Streptomyces ficellus: one gene and its partner. The protein of the gene in region 1 interacts with the protein of each later gene in a pairwise test. Links are inferred from orthologs where the notes say so. Each region holds a gene or a part of one and is shown in the gene's direction. Other genes may lie near its edges. The genes, in order: ftsZ and rlmN.

The links.
Region 2: the proteins of ftsZ (region 1) and rlmN interact in binary tests that used the Escherichia coli proteins (3 or more experiments, as listed by UniProt). The link is inferred for Streptomyces ficellus from one-to-one orthologs.

What each region holds. Positions count from the first base shown.
Region 1 is NZ_CP034279.1:5,477,867-5,486,132, forward strand. What follows is about bases 2,804-5,716. They hold ftsZ (cell division protein FtsZ), read left to right. Parts: upstream 2,804-3,609; coding sequence 3,610-4,824; downstream 4,825-5,716. Other genes in these bases: EIZ62_RS24510 (cell division protein FtsQ/DivIB), read left to right, coding at 2,804-3,331; pgeF (peptidoglycan editing factor PgeF), read left to right, coding at 4,855-5,568; EIZ62_RS24525 (YggS family pyridoxal phosphate-dependent enzyme), read left to right, coding at 5,571-5,716. In the rest of the region: putative lipid II flippase FtsW, read left to right, coding at 1-1,356; murG (undecaprenyldiphospho-muramoylpentapeptide beta-N-acetylglucosaminyltransferase), read left to right, coding at 1,363-2,457; more of EIZ62_RS24510, read left to right, coding at 2,471-2,803; more of EIZ62_RS24525, read left to right, coding at 5,717-6,290; EIZ62_RS24530 (cell division protein SepF), read left to right, coding at 6,433-7,071; EIZ62_RS24535 (YggT family protein), read left to right, coding at 7,142-7,438; EIZ62_RS24540 (DivIVA domain-containing protein), read left to right, coding at 7,495-8,266. UniProt on the Escherichia coli protein: Essential cell division protein that forms a contractile ring structure (Z ring) at the future cell division site. The regulation of the ring assembly controls the timing and the location of cell division.
Region 2 is NZ_CP034279.1:1,915,362-1,923,662, reverse strand. The notes cover bases 1,581-4,528. They hold rlmN (dual-specificity RNA methyltransferase RlmN), read left to right. Parts: upstream 1,581-2,472; coding sequence 2,473-3,585; downstream 3,586-4,528. Other genes in these bases: EIZ62_RS08215 (thiamine ABC transporter substrate-binding protein), read left to right, coding at 3,803-4,528; EIZ62_RS08225 (phosphatidate cytidylyltransferase), read left to right, coding at 1,581-2,331. In the rest of the region: pyrH (UMP kinase), read left to right, coding at 1-426; frr (ribosome recycling factor), read left to right, coding at 563-1,120; more of EIZ62_RS08225, read left to right, coding at 1,120-1,580; more of EIZ62_RS08215, read left to right, coding at 4,529-4,897; EIZ62_RS08210 (ABC transporter permease), read left to right, coding at 4,933-6,534; EIZ62_RS08205 (ABC transporter ATP-binding protein), read left to right, coding at 6,537-7,553; EIZ62_RS08200 (sensor histidine kinase), read right to left, coding at 7,580-8,301.

The sequences.
Region 1 (8,266 bases):
CTGGCCGCCCTGCGCGGCCGGGCGACGGGGCTGCGGCGGCCTCCCAGCGCCCGCAAGGCGGCCGGGCGCGTCCGCAGGGCCCCCGCGCCCCGGCCGCCGCGCGGGAGCGGCGTACGCGGGTTCTACGAACGGGCACGGAGGGCCTGGGACCGGCCCCTGACCGCCTATTACGTGATCCTGGGCGCCAGCTTGCTGATCACCGTCCTGGGCCTCGTGATGGTCTACTCGGCGTCGCAGATCAAGGCGCTGGAACTGTCGCTGTCCGACACGTACTTCTTCCGCAAGCAGTTCCTGGCCGCCGCCATCGGCACCGGGCTGCTGCTGTTCGCCTCCCGGGTCCCGGCCAAGCTGCACCGGGCGCTCGCCTACCCGCTGCTGGTGGGCACCGTCTTCCTGATGATCCTCGTCCAGGTGCCCGGGATAGGGCATTCCGTGAACGGCAACCAGAACTGGCTCTACCTGGGCGGCCCCTTCCAGCTCCAGCCCAGCGAGTTCGGCAAGCTGGCGCTGATCCTGTGGGGCGCGGACCTGCTGGCGCGCAAACAGGACAAGCGGCTGCTGACCCAGTGGAAGCACCTGCTCGTCCCGCTCGTGCCGGTCGCGTTCATGCTGCTGGGGCTGATCATGCTGGGCGGTGACATGGGGACGGCGATCATCCTCACCGCCATCCTCTTCGGCCTGCTGTGGCTGGCCGGTGCACCCACGCGGATGTTCGTCGGGGTGCTGGCCGTGGCCGCCGCGATCGGCGTGACGCTGATCCGGACCAGCGCGAACCGGATGGCCCGGCTGGCCTGCATCGGCGCCACCGAGCCCGGTCCCGGTGACTCGTGCTGGCAGGCCGTGCACGGCATCTATGCTCTGGCGTCGGGCGGATGGTTCGGTTCGGGGCTGGGCGCGAGTGTGGAGAAATGGGGCCAACTCCCCGAACCTCACACCGACTTCATCTTCGCCATCACCGGGGAGGAACTGGGGCTGGCGGGGACGCTGTCGGTACTCGCCCTCTTCGCGGCTCTAGGCTATGCGGGTATCCGCGTGGCCGGACGCACGGAGGACCCCTTCGTGAGGTATGCCGCGGGAGGTGTGACCACCTGGATCACGGCGCAGGCCGTGGTCAACATCGGTGCGGTGCTCGGGCTGCTGCCGATCGCCGGGGTCCCCCTCCCGCTGTTCTCCTACGGAGGTTCCGCCCTGCTGCCGACCATGTTCGCCGTCGGTCTGCTCATCGCCTTCGCGCGGGAGGAGCCCGCGGCGAAGGCAGCCCTGGCCATGCGACAGCCCGGTCCGGGCACATGGGCCGGGGTGAGTTGGAAGTCGATGCGACGGCGCGTCAAGAAGCGTCCGTCCGGAGAGCGGTGAATTTCGGTGCATGTCGTACTCGCCGGTGGGGGGACCGCCGGCCACATCGAGCCGGCGCTCGCCCTCGCGGACGCCCTGCGCAGGCAGGACCCGACCGTGGGGATCACGGCCCTCGGTACGGAGCGGGGTCTGGAGACCCGGCTCGTACCGGAGCGTGGCTACGAGCTGGCGCTCATCCCCGCCGTCCCGTTGCCGCGCAAGCCCACCCCTGAGCTGATCACCGTCCCGGGGCGGCTGCGCGGCACCATCAAGGCGGCCGAGCAGATCCTCGAGCGCGCCAAGGCCGACTGTGTCGTCGGCTTCGGCGGGTACGTGGCCCTGCCCGGCTACCTGGCCGCCAAGCGGCTCGGCGTGCCGATCGTGGTCCACGAGGCCAACGCCCGGCCCGGCCTGGCCAACAAGATCGGTTCGCGGTACGCGGCCGGGGTCGCCGTCGCCACGCCCGACAGCAAGCTCCGCGGCGCCCGCTACATCGGCATCCCGCTGCGGCACACCATCGCCACGCTCGACCGCGCCCGGGTCCGCCCCGAGGCGCGCGCCGCGTTCGGACTGGACCCCAACCTGCCGACGCTGCTGGTCTCCGGCGGCTCGCAGGGCGCCCGCCGCCTCAACGAGGTGATCCAGCAGGTCGCCCCGGTCCTCCAGCGCTCCGGCATCCAGATCCTCCACGCGGTCGGCCCGAAGAACGAACTGCCGCACGCCGACAACATGCCCGGGATGCCGCCCTACATCCCGGTACCGTACGTGGACCGGATGGACCTCGCGTACGCCGCGGCCGACATGATGCTGTGCCGCGCGGGCGCGATGACCGTCGCCGAACTCTCCGCCGTCGGGCTGCCGGCCGCGTACGTGCCGCTGCCCATCGGCAACGGCGAACAGCGGCTCAACGCCCAGCCGGTGGTGAAGGCGGGCGGCGGCCTGCTGGTCGACGACGCCGAGCTGACGCCCGAGTGGGTCCAGGGCAACGTGCTCCCGGTGCTCTCCGACCCGCACCGGCTGTACGAGATGTCCCGCGCCGCCGCCGAGTTCGGCCGCCGGGACGCCGACGACCTGCTCGTCGGCATGGTCTACGAGGCGATCGCGGCACGCCACAGGGCGTGAGAAGGCAGGGAGCATGGCCGGGCCGACGACGACCACCGAGCGCGGCGCGCCGGGCTCCCGGGGCGCCAGGGGCCCGCGGGCCAAGGGCTCCGGACCCAAGGGGTCGTCCCCGGCCCGGCTCGCCCCGCGGTGGCGCCCGGGGCGGCCGGGTGGCGGCCGCCGCGCCCTGCCCGGCCCCCGTGCCGTGCTCCTGATCGTCATCGTGCTCGGGCTGCTCGCCAGCGGGCTGTGGCTCTTCTACGGCTCCGCCTGGCTGCGGGTCGAGCAGGTCACCACCTCCGGTACGCGGGTGCTGACGCCCGCGCAGGTCGAGGCGGTGGCCGCGGTGCCCGTTGGGGCGCCGCTGGTGTCGGTCGACACGGACGGCATCGAGGCCCGGCTGCGGCGCGCCCTGCCCCGTATCGACACGGTGGACGTCGTCCGCGACTGGCCGCACGGCATCGCCCTGCGGGTGGTCGAGCGCACCCCGGTCCTCCTCATCGGCAAGGGAGGCAGGTTCACCGAAGTGGATGCCAAGGGTGTGCGGTTCGCCACGGTCGACGCGGCCAAGGCCCCCGAGGGCGTGCCCCTGCTGGAGCTGGCGGTCGCCTCGTCGCCCAGCCTGCGCCGCTTCGACGCCGAGCGGCTGACCGTCGAGGCGGTCGGCGTCGCGGGTGACCTGCCCGGCCGGGTTGCCGAGGACGCCAAGGTTCTCCGGGTCCGTTCGTACGACTCCATCACCCTGGAGCTGACGGGCGGCCGGACCGTGGAGTGGGGGAGCGGCGAGGACGGCGAGGCGAAAGCGCGTGCGCTGACCGCACTGATGAAAGCGGCGCCCAAAGCGGGGCACTTCGACGTGAGTGCCCCGACCGCCCCGGCGGCGTCGCGGAGTTGACGCACATATGCCCTGGCCAGCACCCTGGTTGGTCAGCGCTATGGGTGATCACATAGGGTGAAAAGAAAAACGGGAGGTTCGGCGTGTTCGTTGAACGTGCGCCACTTGTCGACTTAGTGTCCTGTTCGGAAGAGTCCAGCGAACAGAGACACTGGTAACCCTAAACTTCAACGTTAGGGTTTGGGTCGGCGTTTCGGACCGTCCCATCGGCATCCGTCGTCGCGGCGCGGGACCACCGCGCAGTGGCGACACGTAACTCGAGGCGAGAGGCCTTCGACGTGGCAGCACCGCAGAACTACCTCGCAGTCATCAAGGTCATCGGTGTCGGCGGCGGTGGTGTCAATGCCATCAACCGAATGATCGAGGTCGGTCTCAAGGGCGTCGAGTTCATCGCCATCAACACGGACGCGCAAGCTCTGTTGATGAGCGACGCCGACGTCAAGCTCGACGTCGGCCGTGAACTCACCCGCGGCCTCGGGGCCGGAGCCAACCCGGCAGTCGGTCGCAAGGCGGCAGAGGACCACCGCGAGGAGATCGAGGAGGTCCTCAAGGGGGCCGACATGGTCTTCGTCACCGCCGGCGAAGGCGGCGGCACCGGCACCGGCGGCGCTCCCGTCGTCGCCAACATCGCGCGCTCGCTGGGCGCCCTCACCATCGGTGTGGTCACCCGGCCGTTCACCTTCGAGGGCCGGCGCCGCGCCAACCAGGCGGAGGACGGCATCGCCGAGCTCCGCGAAGAGGTCGACACCCTCATCGTCATCCCGAACGACCGGCTGCTGTCCATCTCGGACCGCCAGGTCAGCGTGCTGGACGCGTTCAAGTCCGCCGACCAGGTGCTGCTCTCCGGCGTTCAGGGCATCACCGACCTCATCACCACCCCGGGCCTGATCAACCTCGACTTCGCCGACGTCAAGTCGGTCATGTCCGAGGCCGGATCCGCCCTCATGGGCATCGGCTCCGCCCGCGGCGACGACCGCGCGGTGGCCGCCGCCGAGATGGCGATCTCCTCGCCGCTGCTGGAGGCGTCCATCGACGGCGCCCGCGGTGTGCTGCTCTCCATCTCCGGTGGCTCGGACCTCGGACTGTTCGAGATCAACGAGGCGGCCCAGCTGGTCAGCGAGGCCGCCCACCCCGAGGCCAACATCATCTTCGGTGCCGTCATCGACGACGCCCTCGGTGACGAGGTACGGGTCACGGTCATCGCGGCCGGCTTCGACGGCGGCCAGCCGCCGGCCCGGCGCGACAACGTGCTGAGCGCCGGGTCGAGCAAGCGCGAGGAGCCGGCGCCCCCGGCACGCGCGACCGAGCAGCCCCGGCCGGTGAGCGGCCTCGGGACCGTCCCGGTGCGCGAGGAGTCCCCGGCCCCGGCGGCCGAACCGGCTCCGGCGGCGAACGACAGCTCCCTGTCGGTCACCCCGCCGGCGGTCCCGCCGGCCCGCCCGTACCCGGACACCTCCGCCGAGGAGCTGGACGTCCCGGACTTCCTGAAGTGACCGTGTGACGTGATAGGGCAGCACGACACAGTGAGCGGCGCGCACTTCGCCTTCACCGACCGGTGGGGCGGGGTGAGCGCCGTTCCGTACGAGGAGCTCAACCTCGGCGGAGCGGTCGGGGACGACCCCGGTTCCGTCATGACGAACCGTCGGCTCGCCGCCGAGAGCCTGGGGCTCGACCCGCGGCGGGTCGTCTGGATGAACCAGGTGCACGGGCGTGACGTCGCCGTGGTCGACGGACCGTGGGCGCCGGACGAACCGGTCCCGGCGGTGGACGGCGTCGTCACCGCCCGGCGCGGGCTCGCGCTCGCGGTGCTCACCGCCGACTGCACCCCCGTCCTGCTGGCCGACCCGGTCGCGGGCGTCGTGGGCGCGGCGCACGCCGGCCGCCCCGGGATGGTCGCGGGCGTCGTCCCGGCCACGGTCGAGGCCATGATCGCTCTCGGCGCCGAGGCGTCGCGGATCACCGCCCGTACCGGCCCGGCCGTCTGCGGACGCTGCTACGAGGTGCCCGCGGCCATGCGGGACGAGGTGGCCGCCGCCGTACCGTCGGCGCACTCCGAGACGAGTTGGGGCACTCCGGCCGTCGACGTGACCGCCGGAGTGCACGCGCAGCTCGACGCGCTGGGGGTGCGCGACCGGAGTGCGTCGGCGGTGTGCACGCTCGAGTCGCGCGACCACTACTCGTACCGCCGCGACCGCACGACCGGGCGGCTCGCCGGATATGTCTGGTTGGACGGTTGAGGATGACGGACCGCAAGGCTGAACTCGCCCAGAACCTGGCGCGGGTGGAGGAACGTATCTCCGCCGCGTGCGGGGCCGCCGGCCGCCGCCGCGAGGAGGTGACCCTGATCGTGGTCACCAAGACCTACCCCGCGAGCGACGTGCGGCTGCTGCATGAGCTGGGGGTCCGCCACGTCGCCGAGAACCGGGACCAGGACGCGGCCCCCAAGGCCGCCGCCTGTGCCGACCTCGACCTCACCTGGCACTTCGTCGGCCAGTTGCAGACCAATAAGGTCCGTTCCGTGGCGAGTTACGCGCACGAGGTGCAGTCGGTCGACCGGCTGAAGCTCGTCGGCTCGCTCTCCGCCGCCGCGGCGCGCGCCGGGCGTGAACTGGGGTGCCTGATCCAGGTCGCGCTGGACGCGGAGTCCGGCGAGCGGGGGGAGCGCGGAGGCGTCGCCCCGGACGGCGTCGAGGAGTTGGCGGCGGCGGTGGAGGAGGCGCCGGGCCTCCGGCTCGACGGGCTCATGACCGTGGCACCGCTGGCCGGGCCGTACGCCGGACGGCAACGGGCCGCGTTCGACCGGCTGATGGAATTGGCATCCCGCCTGCGCGCGTCCCGTCCTGCTGCGAACATGGTGTCAGCAGGGATGAGTGCGGACCTCGAGGACGCGGTGGCGGCCGGGGCGACACATGTGCGCATCGGTACGGCGGTACTCGGAGACCGACCCAGGCTCGGGTAACGTCGCGAAGCAAGTCGGACCACAGCAGAAAATATGGTCATTTCCGCCGAACAGCGGACAGGCCTCGTGGATCGCGGGCACTTGGTGACGCTGTGCCCACTAATGGTGAGGGCGATCCACCACAGAGCGGAGGACTCAGAGAATGGCCGGCGCGATGCGCAAGATGGCGGTCTACCTCGGCCTCGTGGAGGACGATGGGTACGACGGCCGGGGCTTCGACCCCGATGACGACTTCGAACCCGAACTGGAGCCGGAGCCCGAGCGCGACCGACGGCGCCACCAGCCCCCGCACCAGGCTTCGCACCAGGTCTCGCACCAGGCGGAGCGCGAGGAGCCGGTGCGGGTGGTCCAGCAGCCGCCCGTGCAGCGCGAGCCCGTTCCGCTTCCCGCTGAAAGCGGACGTCCGGCGCGAATCGCCCCCGTGGCATCCATCACACCTGAACGCCCGAGCCTGGAGAAGAACGCACCGGTGATCATGCCCAAGGTCGTGTCCGAGCGGGAGCCCTACCGCATCACCACACTTCACCCACGGACCTACAACGAGGCCCGTACCATCGGGGAACACTTCCGCGAGGGCACCCCTGTGATCATGAACCTCACCGAGATGGATGACACGGACGCGAAGCGACTTGTCGACTTTGCCGCCGGTCTCGTCTTCGGGCTGCATGGCAGCATTGAGCGAGTGACGCAGAAGGTGTTCCTGTTGTCGCCTGCTAACGTCGATGTCACGGCGGAGGACAAGGCCCGCATCGCAGAGGGCGGATTCTTCAACCAGAGCTGAGAGCACGACACCGGGAACGACCCGGCCGGGAGGCCGGTGGACATGGGATCAGGGGAGAGGGAAGCGCGGGATGAGCGTCGCACTACAAGTGATCTACATCGCTCTGATGTGCTTCCTTGTCGTCCTGATCTTCCGGCTGGTCATGGACTACGTCTTCCAGTTCGCACGTTCATGGCAACCCGGGAAGGCGATGGTGGTCGTTCTGGAGGCCACCTACACTGTCACCGATCCACCACTGAAACTTCTGCGGCGGTTCATCCCGCCGCTGCGTCTCGGGGGCGTGGCACTCGACCTGTCCTTCTTCGTTCTGATGATCATCGTCTACATCCTGATCTCCATCGTGAACAGCTTCATGATGAGGGTGTGAGGGTGTAGCGATCCGGTCCTGCCGACTGCCGACGACTACGTAGAGGTGAAGGAAAGATGCCGCTGACCCCCGAGGACGTGCGGAACAAGCAGTTCACGACCGTCCGCCTCCGAGAAGGCTATGACGAGGACGAGGTCGATGCCTTCCTCGACGAGGTCGAAGCCGAACTGACGCGCCTGCTCCGCGAGAACGAGGACCTGCGCGCCAAGCTGGCCGCCGCCACGCGCGCGGCCGCGCAGAACCAGCAGCAGCAGGGGATGCGCAAGCCGCCGGAGCAGCAGGACCGGCCCGTGGGTCCCGGCGCTCCCGTCCCCGCCGCCATATCCGGACCACCGGTCCAGCAGCAGCCCCCGCAGATGGGTCCGCCCCAGCTGCCCGGTGGTGCCCCGCAGCTGCCGGCCGGCCCGAGCCACGGCGGCCCCCAGGGCCAGCACGGCCCCGGCTCCATGCAGGGCGGCCCCATGCAGGGCGGTCCCATGGGTGGCCCGATGGGCGGTCCCATGGGTGGTCCCATGGGCGGTCACGGCCCGCAGATGCCGCAGCCCGGTCAGGGCCCCGGCGGCGACAGCGCGGCCCGCGTCCTCTCCCTCGCCCAGCAGACCGCCGACCAGGCGATCGCGGAGGCCCGTTCCGAGGCCAACAAGATCGTCGGCGAGGCCCGGTCGCGCGCCGAGGGCCTGGAGCGCGACGCCCGCGCCAAGGCCGACGCCCTGGAGCGGGACGCCCAGGAGAAGCACCGCGTCGCGATGGGCTCGCTGGAGTCCGCCCGCGCCACGCTGGAGCGCAAGGTCGAGGACCTGCGGGGCTTCGAGCGCGAGTACCGCACCC
Region 2 (8,301 bases), 3.6 Mb from region 1 along the record:
GCCATCACCATGGGGCAGGTCGCCGAGCCGTACATCCCGCTGCGCGCGGTCCGCCACCTGGAGAAGGGCCGCGTCGTGATCTTCGGCGCGGGCATGGGCATGCCCTACTTCTCCACGGACACCACCGCCGCCCAGCGCGCCCTGGAGATCGACGCGGAAGCCCTCCTGATGGGCAAGAACGGGGTGGACGGGGTCTACGACTCCGACCCCAAGGCCAACCCGGACGCGGTGAAGTTCGACGCGCTGGAGTACGGCGAGGTGCTCTCCCGCGACCTCAGGGTCGCCGACGCCACCGCCATCACCCTCTGCCGCGACAACAACCTCCCGATCCTCGTCTTCGAGCTGCTCGCGGCGGGCAATATCGCCCGGGCCGTGAAGGGTGAGAAGATCGGCACTCTCGTGAGCGACCAGGGCACCAGGACCTGATCCCGGGTCCCCAGGGGTGCCCCGCGAGGGGATGGACAAAGCCCTGCCGGTCGGACACCGTGCAGGGGACACACGCGACGCAGGTTCCGCAGCCCTTTGTACGCCGGGCCTACTCATAGACACGCAGGAGCAAGTGGTGATCGAAGAGACCCTCCTCGAGGCAGAGGAGAAGATGGAGAAGGCCGTCCTGGTCGCCAAGGAGGACTTCGCCGCGATCCGTACCGGGCGTGCGCACCCGGCCATGTTCAACAAGATCGTGGCCGACTACTACGGTGCCACGACGCCGATCAACCAGCTGGCGTCGTTCTCCGTGCCGGAGCCCCGCATGGCCGTGGTGACCCCGTTCGACAAGAGCGCGCTGCGCAACATTGAGCAGGCCATCCGCGACTCCGACCTGGGCGTCAACCCGAGCAACGACGGCAACATCATCCGTGTGGTGTTCCCCGAGCTCACCGAGGAGCGGCGCCGCGAGTACATCAAGGTCGCCAAGGGCAAGGCCGAGGACTCGAAGATCTCCATCCGTTCGGTGCGCCGCAAGGCCAAGGACGCCCTTGACAAGCTGGTCAAGGACAAGGAGGCCGGCGAGGACGAGGTGCGCCGCGCGGAGAAGGAGCTCGACGACACCACCGCGAAGTACGTCACGCAGGTGGACGAGCTGCTCAAGCACAAGGAAGCCGAGCTGCTCGAGGTCTGATGAACGACTCTTCCTGGGGGGCCCCGCCGAGAGGCGGTCAATGGGGTCCGCCCGACCAGGGGCACCACCCGGGGTTCGCTCCGGCAGCCCCGGCGGGTCCCGCCTACGACGGGCATGAGGCGCAGCAGACTCGGCCCATGCCCATCGTGCCCGACGTTCCCGCCGGTGGCGACACCGGTGGAGGCCAGGACGACCGCGACCGGGGGACCGCTCCGCTGAGCGGTCCCCTGTTCCGTGACGAGCTGCCGCAGCGGCCGGACCAGCCGTGGCAGCCGCACGGACAGCCGCGGCAGGACCGGTCGCCGCAGCCGGAGAATCCGCAGGAGCCCATGCCCAGCCCGCAGTCGGGAGCGCCGCAGCCCACGGAGCTGCCCGGTCCGCCGAGGAAGCAGAAGAAGCGGGCCGGCCGGGACCTGCGGGCCGCCATAGGGGTCGGCGTGGGGCTCGGCGCCGTGATCGTCGCGTCGCTCTTCGTCGTCAAGGCCGTGTTCGTCGGTGTGATAGCGGTCGCCGTCGTGGTCGGGCTGTGGGAGCTGACGTCCCGCCTTCAGGAGCGCAAGTCGATCAGGGCTCCGCTCGTGCCGCTGGCCGTGGGCGGCGCGGCCATGGTCGTGGCCGGGTACGTGCGCGGGGCCGAGGGGGCCTGGGTCGCCATGGCGCTCACCGCGCTCGCGGTGCTCGTGTGGCGGATGACCGAGTCGCCCGAGGGTTACCTGAAGGACGTCACGGCCGGTGTCTTCGCCGCGTTCTACGTCCCGTTCCTCGCGACGTTCGTGGCGCTGATGCTCACCGCGGACGACGGTCCGTGGCGGGTGCTGACCTTCCTCGTCCTGACCGTGGTCAGCGACACCGGCGCGTACGCGGTCGGCTGGCGGTTCGGCAAGCACAAGCTGGCGCCGCGCATCAGCCCGGGCAAGACCCGCGAGGGGCTCCTGGGGGCGGTGGCGTTCGCCATGGCGGCGGGCGCGCTGTGCATGGAGTTCGCCATCGACGGCGGCACCTGGTGGCAGGGCCTGCTGCTGGGCCTCGCCGTCGCGGCCAGCGCCACGCTGGGCGACCTCGGCGAGTCCATGATCAAGCGGGACCTGGGGATCAAGGACATGGGCACCCTGCTGCCGGGGCACGGCGGCATCATGGACCGGCTGGACTCGCTGCTGCCGACCGCTCCGGTGGTGTGGCTGCTGTTCGTGATCTTCGTCGGAACAGGCTGAACCGCCGTCCGGTTACCCTGGAAGGGCTCGTCGCATCGAGGCGGCGGGCCCTTTCGGCCCTGCGGCACCGCGCGGGGATCATCCGGTGAGGTCTCCCGGCTCACGTACCGCGGCCTCGTCTTTACTGAGGAGTACCAGGTCATGCCACGCCCCGCACCGGGAGAGCTCACCTTCGTCGCCCCGCGCGGAGCGAAGAAGCCGCCGCGACACCTCGCCGATCTGACGCCCGCCGAGCGCAAGGAAGCCGTCGCCGCGATCGGTGAGAAGCCGTTCCGGGCCAAGCAGCTCTCCCAGCACTACTTCGCGCGGTACGCGCACGACCCGGCCGCCTGGACGGACATCCCCGCCGCGTCCCGCGAGAAGCTCGCCACGGAGCTGCTGCCCGACCTGATGTCGGTCGTACGGCACATCTCCTGCGACGACGACACCACCCGCAAGACCCTGTGGCGGCTGCACGACGGCACCCTCGTCGAGTCCGTCCTCATGCGGTACCCCGACCGCGTCACCATGTGCATCTCCTCGCAGGCCGGCTGCGGCATGAACTGCCCGTTCTGCGCCACCGGCCAGGCGGGTCTCGACCGGAACCTGTCGACCGCCGAGATCGTCCACCAGATCGTCGACGGCATGCGGGCGCTGCGGGACGGCGAGGTGCCGGGAGGACCCGCGCGGCTGTCCAACATCGTGTTCATGGGCATGGGCGAGCCGCTCGCCAACTACAAGCGCGTCGTCGGCGCCATCCGCCGCCTCACCGACCCCGAGCCGGACGGGCTCGGGCTGTCGCAGCGCGGCATCACCGTGTCCACCGTCGGTCTCGTCCCGGCGATGCTGCGCTTCGCCGACGAGGGCTTCAAGTGCCGCCTCGCCGTCTCGCTGCACGCCCCGGACGACGAGCTGCGCGACACCCTCGTCCCGGTCAACACGCGCTGGAAGGTCCGGGAGGTGCTGGACGCCGCCTGGGAGTACGCCGAGAAGTCGGGCCGCCGCATCTCCATCGAGTACGCCCTCATCCGCGACATCAACGACCAGGCCTGGCGCGGCGACCTCCTCGGCCGCCTCCTCAAGGGCAAGCGCGTCCACGTCAACCTGATCCCGCTCAACCCGACGCCCGGCTCCAAGTGGACCGCGTCCCGCCCCGAGGACGAAAAGGCGTTCGTCGAGGCGATCGCCGCCCACGGCGTACCCGTCACCGTCCGTGACACCCGCGGGCAGGAGATCGACGGTGCCTGTGGACAGCTCGCGGCCACCGAGCGGTGAGCTTGTAGTCTGACCTCGAACACATCTCCATATTCCGACAGGGGAGCGCCACAGCGCTGAGAGTGCGGTGACCGTCAGACCGCAGACCCTCTGAACCTCGCCCAGGTCATTCTGGGTAGGAAGTTCGGTCGTTACTCGAGCTGTTGCGCCCCGACCGCCGCACGTCCGCGGCGGTCGGGGCCGCGTCTCTTCCTGGTCATACCCAGGAGGAATCTCAGTGAGCACCACCAAGAAGATCGCGGTCGGCGCCCTCGCCGCCGCGCTGGGCGTCACCACGCTCACCGCCTGCGGCGGCGACTCCGGCAAGGACGCCGGCGACGGCGGGACGAAGCCGAAGACCGTGACGCTCGTCAGCCACGACTCCTTCAACGCCTCCCCGGCCGTCCTGAAGGAGTTCACCAAGCAGACCGGCTACACCGTCAAGGTCCTCAAGAGCGGCGACGCGGGCGAGGCCGTCAACAAGGCCGTCCTCACCAAGGGCGCCCCGCAGGGCGACGTGTTCTTCGGCGTCGACAACACCCTGCTGTCCCGCGCGCTCGACAACGGCATCTTCGACCCGTACGAGGCCAAGGGCCTGGACCGGGTCCCCGACGCCGTACAGCTCGACAAGGACAAGCACCGGGTCACGCCCGTCGACACCGGCGAGATCTGCGTCAACTACGACAAGAAGTACTTCGCGGACAAGAAGCTGGCGCCGCCGCAGACCTTCGACGACCTCGCGAAGCCCGCCTACAAGGACCTCCTCGTCGTCGAGAACCCCGAGCGCTCCTCGCCCGGCCTCGGCTTCCTGCTCGGCACGGCCGCCCGGTACGGGGACGACGGCTGGCAGGACTACTGGAAGAAGCTGAAGGCCAACGGCGTCAAGGTCGCCGACAGCTGGGAGCTCGCCTACAACCAGGAGTTCTCCGGCTCCGCCGGCGGCAAGAAGGCCAAGGGCGACCGGCCGCTCGTCGTGTCCTACGCCTCCAGCCCGCCCGTCGAGGTGCTCTACGCCGAGCCGCGGCCGGCCGAGGCGCCGACCGGCGTCTCCACCGGGACCTGCTTCCAGCAGACCGAGTTCGCGGGCCTGCTGACCGGCGCGAAGAACGCCGAGGGCGGCAAGGCCCTCATCGACTTCATGATCGGCAAGAAGTTCCAGGAGGACATGCCGCTCCAGATGTTCGTCAACCCGGTGGCGAAGGACGCCAAGCTCCCCGCGCTGTTCACCGAGCACGGCGCCAAGGTCGCCCGGCCGCACACCGTCGCCCCCGAGAAGATCGCCCAGAACCGCGAACAGTGGATCCAGACGTGGTCCTCGCTCGTCCTGAAGTAGGCACCGTCAAACGCGGCGCGCTGCGGGCGGGGCTCATGGCCCTGCCCGTGGCGTTCTTCGCCGTCTTCTTCGCCTACCCCGTCGCCGCGATCACCGGCCGCGGGCTGAGGACGGACGACGGCACCTGGCAGCTCGGCCGGATCGGCGACGTCCTGACCCGGCCGGACATCCTCGACGTCCTGTGGTTCACCACCTGGCAGGCGCTCGCCTCCAGCGCGCTCACCCTGCTGATCGCCCTGCCCGGCGCATACGTCTTCGCCCGCTTCTCCTTCCCCGGCAAGGGACTGCTGCGGGCCGTCGTCACCGTGCCGTTCGTCCTGCCGACCGTCGTCGTCGGCACCGCGTTCCTCGCGCTCGTCGGGCGGCGCGGACTCCTCGACGAGCTGTGGGGGATACGGCTCGACGCCACCGTGTGGGCCATCCTCCTGGCGCACGTCTTCTTCAACTACGCGGTCGTCATCCGGACCGTCGGCGGCCTCTGGTCCCAGCTCGACCCGCGCCAGGAGGAGGCCGCCCGGGTGCTCGGCGCCTCCCGCTTCGGCGCGTGGCGGCGCGTCACGCTCCCCGCGCTCGGGCCCGCCGTGGCCGCCGCCGCGCTGATGGTGTTCCTCTTCTCGTACACCTCCTTCGGCATCGTCCAGATCCTCGGCGGGCACGCCTTCGCCACGCTGGAGGCTGAGATCTACCGGCAGACCGCGCAACTGCTCGACCTGCCGACCGCCGCGGTCCTCACGCTGGTGCAGTTCGCCGCCGTCGGCGCCATCCTCGCCGTCCACGCCCGCACCGTCCCGCGCCGGGAGGCCATGCTGCGGCTCGTCGACCCGGCCCTGACCGCCCGCCGTCCCCGCGGCACCGGCCAGTGGGCGCTGCTCGGCGGCGTCCTCGCCTCCGTGGCGCTGCTGCTCGTCCTGCCGCTCGGCGTGCTCGTCCAGCGGTCCTTCGACGGCGGGCTCGGCTACTACCGGGCACTCCAGGAGGTCGACGCGGGCGGCACGTTCCTCGTCCCGCCGGCCGAGGCGATCGCGAACTCCCTCGAGTACGCCCTCGCCGCCACCGCGATCGCGCTCCTGATCGGCGGGCTCGCCGCCGCCGCGCTCACCCGGCGCGCCGGGCGGCTGGTGCGCGGCTTCGACGCGCTGCTGATGCTGCCGCTCGGGGTGTCCGCCGTGACGGTCGGCTTCGGGTTCCTGATCACACTCGACGAGCCGCCGCTCGACCTGCGCTCCTCCTGGATCCTCGTACCGCTCGCCCAGGCCCTCGTCGGCGTGCCGTTCGTCGTCCGCACCATGCTGCCCGTGCTGCGCGCGGTGGACGCCCGGCTGCGCGAGGCGGCGGCGGTGCTCGGCGCCTCGCCGTGGCGGGTGTGGCGGGAGGTGGACCTGCCGCTGGTGCGGCGGGCGGTGCTGGTCGCGGCGGGGTTCGCCTTCGCCGTGTCGCTGGGCGAGTTCGGCGCGACCGTGTTCATCGCCCGGCCCGACAACCCGACCCTCCCCGTCGCCGTCGCCCGGCTCCTCGGCCGCCCCGGCGACCTCAACTACGGCCAGGCCATGGCCCTTTCGACGATCCTGATGGTGGTGTGCGCGGTGGCCCTGCTGCTGCTCGAACGTGTCCGTGCCGACCGCTCCGGGGAGTTGTGACCATGCTCGCTCTGAAGGACGTGACCGTACGCTTCGGGTCGCGCGTCGCGGTCGACACGGTGTCCCTGGACGTCGCCGACCACGAGATCGTGTGCCTGCTCGGCCCCAGCGGCAGCGGCAAGTCGACCCTGCTGCGGGTCGTCGCGGGACTCCAGCCGCCCGACGCCGGCACGGTCCTCCTCGACGGCACCGACCAGGCCGGGGTGCCCGTGCACCGGCGCGGCGTGGGGCTCATGTTCCAGGACCACCAGCTGTTCCCGCAGCGGGACGTGGGCGGCAACGTCGCCTTCGGGCTGCGCATGCGCGGCGCGGCCCGCGACGAACAGGCCCGGCGGGTCGCCGAACTGCTGGACCTCGTCGGGCTGCCCGGCGCCGAACGGCGGGCCGTCGCCGCCCTGTCCGGCGGCGAGCAGCAGCGCGTCGCCCTCGCCCGCGCCCTGGCCCCCCGCCCCCGGCTGCTGATGCTCGACGAGCCGCTCGGCCAGCTCGACCGGGGCCTGCGGGAACGCCTCGTCGTCGAGCTGCGGCAGCTGTTCGGGCGGCTCGGCACCACCGTGCTCGCCGTCACCCACGACCAGGGCGAGGCGTTCGCGCTCGCCGATCGCGTCGTCGTCATGCGCGACGGGCACATCGCCCAGAGCGGCACGCCGCTGGACGTCTGGCAGCGCCCCGCCTCCGAGTTCGTCGCCCGCTTCCTTGGCTTCGACAACGTGGTCGAGGCGACGGTGACCGGCGGGGCGGCCGACACCGCGTGGGGCCAGATCCCCGTGCCGGCCGGGTCCGCCCCGGGCACGGTCCGGGTGCTGGTGCGGCCCGCGGGCGTACGGCTCGGCGACCCCGCCGACGGCCTGCGGTGCACCGTGGAAGGGCGCACCTTCCGCGGCCACCACGTGGCGGTACGGCTCCGGCCGGAGACCGGCCCGCCCCTGGAGGCCGAGTGCGCGCTGCGGGACGCGCCCGCGGAGGGGGCGGTGGTGGGCGTGACGTTCACGTCCGACGAGGTCGTCGTCCTCGGCTGACCGGCCCCGTATCGGGGAGACGGCCGTCACTCCCCGTCCGGTACGTCCCGCACCGCCGCCGACAGGTCCAGGACCGCGCAGGCGCCCCCGTCCTCCGGGTTGGTGAACGCCAGCCGCGCGCCCAGCACCCGGGCCTGGCCCGCCGCGATCGTCAGGCCGAGGCCCAGCCCCTTGCCGACCGCGCTGGTGTGGAACCGCTGCGGCCCGTGCGCCAGCAGCTGCTCGGGAAAGCCCGCGCCCCGGTCCCGTACCCGCACCACCCCGCGGTCGACCTCCACCACCACCGGTCCGGCGCCGTGCCGCAGCCCGTTGCTCACCAGGTTCGTCAGCACCCGCTCCACGCGCCGCGCGTCCGTCTCCACGAACGCCTCGGCAACGATGTCGAGACGGACCGCGTCGCTCTCCGCCGCGCGCACCGCCCGCCGGGCGAGCCCGCCCAGCTCCACCAGCCGTACGTCCGCCTCCTCGCGCCCGTTGTCCAGCCGGGCGACCTCCAGGACGTCCTCCATCAGGTCCCGCATCCGCGCGACCCGCTCCTTCACCATCGACTCGGCCCGGCCGTCCGGGAGCAGCCCCGCCGCCGCGACCAGCCCCGCCACCGGAGTGCGCAGCTCGTGCGCGATGTTCGCCGTCACCTCGCGCTCCGCGCGCAGCCGCTCCGCCAGCGCGTCCGCCATGGTGTTCACGGCCCGCGTGAGCGTGGCGATCTCGTCCCGCCCCGACTGCGGAAGCCGCGCGTCCAGGTCAC